DNA from 2 places in the Agrobacterium sp. NPDC089420 genome. Region 1 is predicted to be linked to the other one. Evidence: riboswitches for the same ligand, from Rfam matches in the RefSeq annotation. Region 1 holds a riboswitch; the other holds the start of a gene.
The links. Region 1 has a riboswitch for cobalamin ahead of bluB (5,6-dimethylbenzimidazole synthase). Riboswitches for the same ligand answer to the same signal wherever they lie in the genome.
Positions count from the first base shown of each region.

Region 2: it holds a riboswitch for cobalamin, as region 1 does, so the genes downstream of both, ACI2KA_RS20185 (ABC transporter substrate-binding protein) here and bluB (5,6-dimethylbenzimidazole synthase) in region 1, are expected to answer to the same signal.

Region 1 is NZ_JBJDMY010000007.1:116,094-120,271, forward strand. It holds gene ACI2KA_RS13200 (glyoxalase superfamily protein) at 134-511, opposite strand; gene ACI2KA_RS13205 (hypothetical protein) at 704-1,534, shown strand; cobalamin riboswitch at 1,650-1,834, shown strand; gene bluB (5,6-dimethylbenzimidazole synthase) at 1,930-2,646, shown strand; gene ACI2KA_RS13215 (DUF2865 domain-containing protein) at 2,754-3,854, opposite strand; gene ACI2KA_RS13220 (NADP-dependent malic enzyme) at 3,991-4,178, opposite strand, start outside.
Region 2 is NZ_JBJDMY010000014.1:107,781-111,958, forward strand. It holds gene argE (acetylornithine deacetylase) at 1-624, opposite strand, end outside; gene ACI2KA_RS20180 (GNAT family N-acetyltransferase) at 842-1,720, shown strand; cobalamin riboswitch at 1,845-2,080, shown strand; gene ACI2KA_RS20185 (ABC transporter substrate-binding protein) at 2,240-3,271, shown strand; gene ACI2KA_RS20190 (FecCD family ABC transporter permease) at 3,268-4,178, shown strand, end outside.

The DNA of each region.
Region 1 (4,178 bases):
CCCTTGAGGCGAGGATCCAAGTGCGGTTGAGATTGTGGATCCTCGGGTCAAGCCCGAGGATGGTGTCGCGTGTGAGGAGCTTTTTTGACAGCCCATAAACGGTGCGGAGAAAACCCCGCGCCGTCAACTCACCTCAGATGACCTGCCCGACATCGATGCGGTTGCCATCGGGGTCTTCAAAGACAAAGGCCCTGAGGCCGTAATCCTTGTCCTGCAGGCCCTTGATGATGCGCAGCCCGTGGCCTTTGCACAGCGCGTGCAGCGCATCGACATCGCTGACCAGCATATGCGCCACGTTGAAGGGGGCTGCCTTGTGGGTGGGCTGCAATGTCAGGTGCAGCTCGGCATTGCCCTGTTTCAGGATCATGAAGCCGACGGGGGTGCCGTTCTCGAAGGTCTTTTCAAAGCCCAGCACGCCAACGTAAAAATCATGGGCCTTTTCGATATTTCTGACAGGAAGCATGGCGGCGATCCGGCCGAAGCGGATGCCGTGATCGGCGATGGTCTTCATCGCGGAACCTCGGATCTGGGAGAAACGGCCAGCGGCGCGGACGGTGCCGGGGCGCTGGCGTTTTTTCCGATTTGAATTTGCAGGACGGTGCCTGCGGCCATAGGATCATAATCACGGCGATGGCGGATGCAAACGGAATGTCTCTGTTGCCGAGCGCCTTGAGCAAGAACACAGACACGCCCGGGAGGCAGAATGCGCAGCTCCATCGAAATCTTCAACATCCGCACCCGGCAGATGCGGGTGGTTTGGCAGACGCCGGAACTGTTCGAGGCGCCGAACTGGTCTCCGGATGGAAAATATCTGCTGTTGAACAGCGAGGGGCTGCTTTACCGCCTGTCTCCTGCCGGTGATATGTCACCCGAAAAGGTCGATACCGGCTTTGCGACGTTCTGCAACAACGACCACGGCATATCGCCTGACGGTTCGCTCTATGCCATTTCCGACAAGGTGGAGTTCGGCAAGAGCGCGATTTATCTGATGGCTTCGGCGGGCGGCGCGCCGCGGCTGATGACGAAGAACCTTCCCTCCTACTGGCATGGCTGGTCGCCGGACGGGAAAAGCTTTGCCTATTGCGGCATTCGCGATCAGGTTTTCGATATCTATTCCATGGATATCGAGACCGCCACCGAGACGCGGCTGACCCATGGCGAGGGCCGCAATGACGGACCGGATTATTCGCCCGACGGCGCGTGGATCTATTTCAATTCCAGCCGCACCGGGCGGATGCAGATCTGGCGGGTGCGGGTGGACGGTTCCGCCGTCGAACGCATCACCGACAGCCCCTATGGCGACTGGTTTCCGCATCCGTCTCCCAAAGGCGACAAGGTGGTCTTCGTTTCCTATGACGGCGATGTCTTCGACCATCCGCGTGATCTCGACGTGCGGGTGCGGCTGATGGACATGGAGGGCGGCAATGTCGAAACGCTGTTTGAACTGTTCGGCGGGCAGGGCACGATGAACTCGCCCAACTGGTCACCGGATGGCGATGAATTCGCTTATGTGCGGTATTTTCCGGTTGCGTGATGCCGTAAGCGGTGCCGCTTGCGTCATGCCGGGTCCAGGGCGGAAGGATGGAGGTGAGGGCACGGTCATATTGTCGCGCCAGCCGGGTGATACTTGCATTCGCAAATTTTCTTGCCCATAGCTTCCTGCGTCAGGTGCCCGCCCTTGCGGCGGGAGAATCGGGAATCCGGTGAAAGACCGGAACGTGCCCAGCGCTGTGAGGCGGATGCCCTTTTTTTTATGCCACTGAAGTTATTCGGGAAGGCGAAAAAGGGCGGATGAAGCCGAGTCAGAAGACCGGCCTGGCAGGATAGACCGAACCGCGCGGACGGCGGCAGGTTGCTGAAGAGGCGTGTCGCTGCTGCAAAACCGGCATGGTTTCGGCACCCGCGCGCCCGCATTGTTGGGGTTAAACGATGCCGACCGATCCGTCCGCTGGCAATTCACTACGAGCCGATCCATGCGATCATGCGCTTTCGCCCGCCCGCCCGTTTTCCGGCGAGGAGCGCGAGGCGATCTACCGCGCCATCGAGACGCGCCGCGATGTGCGCGACCAGTTCCTGCCCGATCCGCTGCCGGACGAGCTTGTCGAGCGTCTCCTGAATGCGGCGCATTCGGCGCCTTCCGTCGGTTTCATGCAGCCGTGGAACTTCACCCTCGTCACCGATGGCGCGGTGCGGCAGGCGGCCTTCGTGGCCTTCAGCCGCGCCAATGAAGAGGCGGCGGCGATGTTTCAAGGCGAGCAGCAGACGCTTTATCGCAGTCTGAAGCTCGAAGGCATCCGCAAGGCGCCGCTCAGCATCTGCGTCACCTGCGATCCCACCCGCGGCGGCAAGGTGGTGCTGGGCCGCACCCACAATCCGCGCACGGATGTCTATTCCACCGTCTGCGCCATCCAGAATCTCTGGCTCGCCGCCCGCGCCGAAGGCATCGGCGTCGGCTGGGTCAGCATCTTTCATGACAGCGACATTCGCACCATTCTGGAAATCCCCGGGCATATCGAAATCGTCGCCTGGCTGTGCCTTGGCCGGGTCAACGAACTTTACACCGAACCGGAACTGGCGGTGAAGGGCTGGCGCCAGCGCGTGCCGTTGGAGGAGCTGGTGTTCCGCAACCGCTGGGGTGGGGTGTAAAAACAGAGCTCCGTGAATGCGGCGGGGCGTTGCCGCCTTTTCTTCTCCCGGCCCGGGAGAAGAAGCAAGTGGTGTCCGCTCGCGTCACAACGGGTGTATGATGGGCGTTATTGCTGCGGCTGCGCGCCTTTCAGCGCCGGATTCTTCAGGTCGATCCGCCCCGTCTGGTCGGGCAGGAATTTCGGGCCGATGACGCGCACCCTGGTATCGTTCGGATCATAGTCGCGTTCAGGAATTGGTTGCTCCGGCGGCTTTGCCGCCTGCTGTTCAACGGGTTTCCGGGGTTTGTCACCCTGCGGTGATGGAATGGTGGTGATGCTGGAATAGGGCTTTTCGGTCTGCGGCCGGGCGGCTTCTTCCTGTTTCTGCATGTCCTGATGATAGGCGGCCATGTTGCAGGCGCAGCCGGGGACCTTGGTCGAAGAATTGCGGTAGGCGAAGGCGGTCGGCAGGTCCCTGTAGGGTCTGCCGGTCTCGGCAGACACCATGTCGGCGGTTTCCTGGTCCGTCATGGAGTGGAAATACAGCTCGGTCTGTGTGCCCGGGCACATTTTCTGGCACTGCTCCGCCTGGGCGCGAAAATCGAGCGGCGAGGCATTGGAGGCGATCGGGAAAAACGAGCCGTCGCAGGTGCGCACGCAGAGTGTGCGCAGGCCGCCCTCGGCAGCGGCGCCGGGATAGGGTGAAAGCCCGGCCTGTCCCGGCTCACCGCCGTTCTGTCGGAAGGCATCGGGGTAACGCGTCACATGGGGGGCCTGCGGCAGTTGCGTGTCCGTTTCCGGCATCGCGCTGCAGCCATTGGCATCGAGCGCGGCGAGAATGCGCTGGCGCCTGATGTCGCCGTCGTCACTGCGCGCCGCCGCCATGGCATCGTCCCGGTCGCGGATGATCGCGTCGCGTTCGGCTTCGGCATCCGCAAGCGCATCGCCGATCTCGGCGCAGAGGCCGGCATTGGGATTGCCGTAAACGATGACGCTGCCCGACGAGCAGCCATAGCTGCGCAGGTCGTTCCTGATCTTGCGGATGACGATGTTCTGGCGGGCGAGCGCATTGGCGTAGCGCCGCACCTCGGCCGTATTGCCGACGACACGTGGCGGCTCGCGCAATTGCGCATAAAGCGTGTCGCAGACCTGATCCGCGAAAGCGGCGGCCGGAGCGAAAAGAGCAAGGGGAAGCAGGAGGCCGATGATGCGGCTGCGCCGGGTCAATTGTGCGATCCGTTCGATGTCCCCGGCCGGTGGCAGGGGCGTTATACTTCACGAAATCCGTGTTTCAGGAAGATAACATAGGCTGTCGCCGCGATGCGGCAACAGCCTGTTCAAAATTGCGTTAATGCCGCCTCTATCACACCGAAGGATGCGAGGCCTGCACCACGGCGAAGGCCGCCATGTTGACGACGCCGCGCGAGGTGACGCTGGGCGACAGGATGTGGGCGGGCAGGGCCGTGCCGAGCAGGATCGGGCCGACATGCAGGCCCTCCGTCAGCGTGCGGGTCACGCCGAGCGTGATGTTGGCGGCATCGAGGTTCGGGA
Region 2 (4,178 bases), on a different contig from region 1:
CGCCTTCGCCATGATGCCTGTCATCAGGTGAATGGCGTTCACCCCCTGGTCCGGGCGTGAGGAATGACCGGACCGGCCGCGCAGGGTGATGCGCGCGGCGGCCTTGCCCTTGTGGGCACGAACGGCGCGCATATTGCTCGGTTCGCCGATGATGGCGCCCGCCGGCGGGGCACAAAGCTGCGGCAGGCTGGCGATGAGATGCGGAACGCCGCGGCAGCCCGCCTCCTCGTCATAGGAAAAGGCGATATGCACCGGCCGTTCAAGCGCCATGCGCGAAAATGCCGGCGCCGCGGCGAGCACAGTGGCTAGAAACCCTTTCATGTCTGTCGTTCCGCGCCCGTAAAGCCGGTCGTTTTCGGTTCTCAGCGTGAAGGGATCGGAAGACCATTCCGGTTCTCCGGCCGGCACCACATCCATGTGGCCGGAGAGGATATAACCGGCGGCATCGGCTGGCCCGAAAGTAGCGAAGAGATTGGCGCGGTCGCCCTCCGGACCCGGCAGCAGCGAGACTTTCGCGCCATGGCTTTCCAGATAATCGGCGATCCATCCGGCAATATCGCCATTGGCGGTTCCAACGACGGACGGAAAGGCGACGAGACGCTCAAGGATTTCGATTGCGTTCATGCTCGTCCCCACTGGCCGCTGGCCGGATTATTCACCGCAGAAGCTTAGAGCGGCTGGCGGCGTTTATCTGCTGAAATGGCAATGATTTCGGTAGATTGTTGTGTGCTCCCAGGACTTTCAGAAAATTCCTGCCGGCAAGGCCGGTTATCTTCGGATGTCGTGGGCTGGGCTGCCGGGACAGATGGTTCCGCGCCGGAGGGGATGAGAGCCGTTGGTTATGGAGCTGCTCAAAGTCGATAGTTTCGAGTTGCGGACCGTGGATATAGCCGATGTGGAGGCGAATCATCTGCATGCCCTCTCCATGGCTGTCGGATGGCGGTATCACGCCAATGAATGGTGTTTCCTGCGTCAATGCGGTATCGGCCTTGCGGCGCTGGACGAGATCGACCGCGTGGTCGCAACCGCGATGCTCTTTCCTTACGATCAGGCTTTTGCGACGCTTGGCATGGTCATCGTTTCCCCGCGCCTGCAGGGGCAGGGCGTAGCACCCTGGCTGGTGCGGCAGCTTGTGGCGAAACATCCCGCCGCCGCCTTGCGGCTGAACGCCACGGAGGTGTCGCGGCGGCTTTTTTCAGGGCTCGGTTTTACCGGAGATACGGAGAAGGTGCATCTTCTGCGGGGAAAGGCCCGTGGCAGCGCCGAGACGCCGCAGCCTGGCAAAAGACAGCGGATCGAGCCGCTTTCGCAAGATCATTTGCCCGCCGTGGAAGATCTGGACCGGGCGGCTTTCGGCGTTTCGCGCAGGACCGTGTTGCAACGGCTCCTGCGGGAGAACAACGGTTACGGCCTGTTCGAGGCCGATCGCCTTGTCGCCTTCGCGCTGCGGCGGGCGGCCGGGCGGGGCCACATCGTCGGCCCGGTGGTTGCGGATGACGAGACGGATGCGATTGTACTGGTGAGACGGCATCTTGTCGATCTCGACGGGCAGCTCGTCCGCCTGGATACCGTGCGCGACGATGGTCTTCTGACCGATTTTCTGGCGCAATCCGGGCTGGTTGCCATTGAAACCCTGACGACCATGTCTAAAAATACACCGCAGCCGTCAGGTTCCGGGTCGGCGGGAGTTTTCGCCCTGGCAGGCCCGTCCCTCTGCTGAGCCCCGCCGCGTCTCATCGAATTATCCGATATGCTTTGATTTGTTTCCCGCCAGCATGCGGCGCGGAACCTTTCCCATGCGTTTGCGCGACATGCTTTGGCGATTGACGCCCGGTCTCTTGCCCCGTATGTGAGAAAGCGACGGTTCCTGCAGCCGAAAGGCGAAGGGATTAATAGGGAACATGGTGCGGGTGATGATCATCGCCCAATGCCGTGGCTGCCCCCGCAACTGTAAGCGGATTGCCGTTCATCCTCGTGACGCTTCAACGCGTCATGCCACTGCATTCCGCGGAATGCGGGAAGGCAGATGAAGGGCGCAAATCCGTGAGCCAGGAGACCTGCCGTCAAAATATGAACCATCGTTACGGGCGGGGAAGCCCGGAGGAGGATATTGTAATGTTATTTTATAACATTTGCTTTGCGTCCCGTCGTCGTTCTCCGTACAAGACGTTCCGCTGTTGCCGCGCGTTCTAGCGCTTGCCGCTCTGGAACAAGCGATTTAATTTCGACTGGAGAACATATGTTTCATTCTGGACGCCTGCCGGCCTATGCCGGCCTTCTGGCCGCTGCGCTCGCAGTTCTGCCCGCCGCTGCCGCCCATGCGGCGGAAACGGTCTATCCCCTGACGATCAACAGCTGCGGTCACGAGATCACCTTCAAGCAGGCGCCTGCCCGCACGGTATCCGTCGGCCAGAGCACCACGGAGGTTCTTTACCTGCTTGGCCTCGCGGACAAGGTGGTGGGCACGGCGCTGTGGATCGGCCCGGTTCTGAAGGGTTACGAAGACGCCAACGCCAAGGTGGAGCGGCTGGCCGACAACGATCCGAGTTTCGAGGCCGTCGTCGGCAAGAAGCCGGACCTGGTGACGACCCAGTTCCAGTGGCAGATCGGCCCCGAAGGTGTCGTCGGCACGCCGGCGCAATTCGCCGAGCTTGGTATTCCCGTTTACACCTCACCGGCTGATTGCGTCGGCAAGGATAATTCCGGCGGTGGTGACGGCGTGCGCAAGACCGGTTTCACGATGGAGCTGATCTATCAGGAAATCCGCGATCTTGCCCAAATCTTCAACGTGCAGGACCGTGGCGAGGAGGTTGTCGCCGATCTGAAGAAGCGCGAGGAAGCCGCCCGCGCCAAGATCGCCTCCGCGAATGGCAAGCTCTCGGCCGTATTCTGGTTCTCCAGCGCCGAACTGGATATCGATCCTTACGTGGCGGGCCGCCATGGCGCTCCCGGTTACATCATGTCGGCGCTTGGTCTGACGAATATCATCGAGAGCGACGAGGAATGGCCGACGGTCGGTTGGGAAACCATCGCCAAGGCCAACCCGTCCGTCATCGTGGCCGGCAAGATGGATCGCCGCCGTTTTCCGGCCGATGACGTTGCCGTCAAGCACAAGTTCCTCGCCACCGATCCCGTCGCCAGCATCATGTCGGCCGTCAAGGAAGGTCATGTCTTTGACATGGATGCGCAGGCAATGAACCCGACCATCCGCACGATCGAAGGCATGGAAACGCTGGCCGAGGCGATTTCGGCTGCCGGCCTCGCCAAGTGAGGGGTTTTTCCGTCCATCTCGGCAGGGCGGGGCTGGCTCTGGCCGCGCTCGCCCTGCTTTTTGTCGCGCTGATGGCCGGAGCGGCCATCGGCGAGACCGCCATTCCCTTCGAGGTGGTGGCCAAGACCATCGCCAACCGGGTCTTTCAAGCGGCTTATCCGCTGGAGCCGCTGGATGAAGGCATCGTGTGGAGTTACCGTCTCAGCCGCGCCGTTGTCGCCGCCTGTTGCGGCGCTTCGCTGGCGCTCGCCGGCGCGGTGCTGCAGTCGCTTTTGCGCAACCCGCTGGCCGACCCCTATATTCTCGGCATTTCCGCCGGCGCCTCCACCGGAGCGGTCGGTGTGGCTCTTCTGGGTTTCGGAGCCGGATTCCTGACCATGCCGGCGGGGGCGCTGATCGGCGCTTTTGTTGCCTTCTCGCTGGTCAGCCTTCTGGTGGTGCGGGCTGGCCATGGCAACAGCGCCATCATTCTGGCCGGTGTGGCCGGCTCGCAGCTGTTCAACGCCATGACCTCGTTCATCGTCACCAAATCGGCCAATGCCGAACAGGCGCGCGGCATCATGTTCTGGCTGCTCGGCAATCTTTCCGGCGTGCGCTGGCCGGATGTCTGGCTTGCCCTGCCGGTCAGCATTGCGGGCCTTGCGGTTTGTCTCTGGTACTCCCGGGCGCTCGATGCCTTTGCCTTCGGCGGACAGGCCGCCGCCTCCCTCGGTATTCCGGTGCGCCGGACCTATGCGGTGCTGATCTCGGTTTCGGCGATCATGACGGCGGTGATGGTGTCGCTGGTTGGCTCCATCGGTTTTGTCGGTCTCGTCATTCCGCACGCGGCGCGCATCTTCGTCGGCGTTCGCCACGGGTTATTGCTGCCGGTAACGGCGCTGACCGGCGCTGTTTTCATGATCGTCGC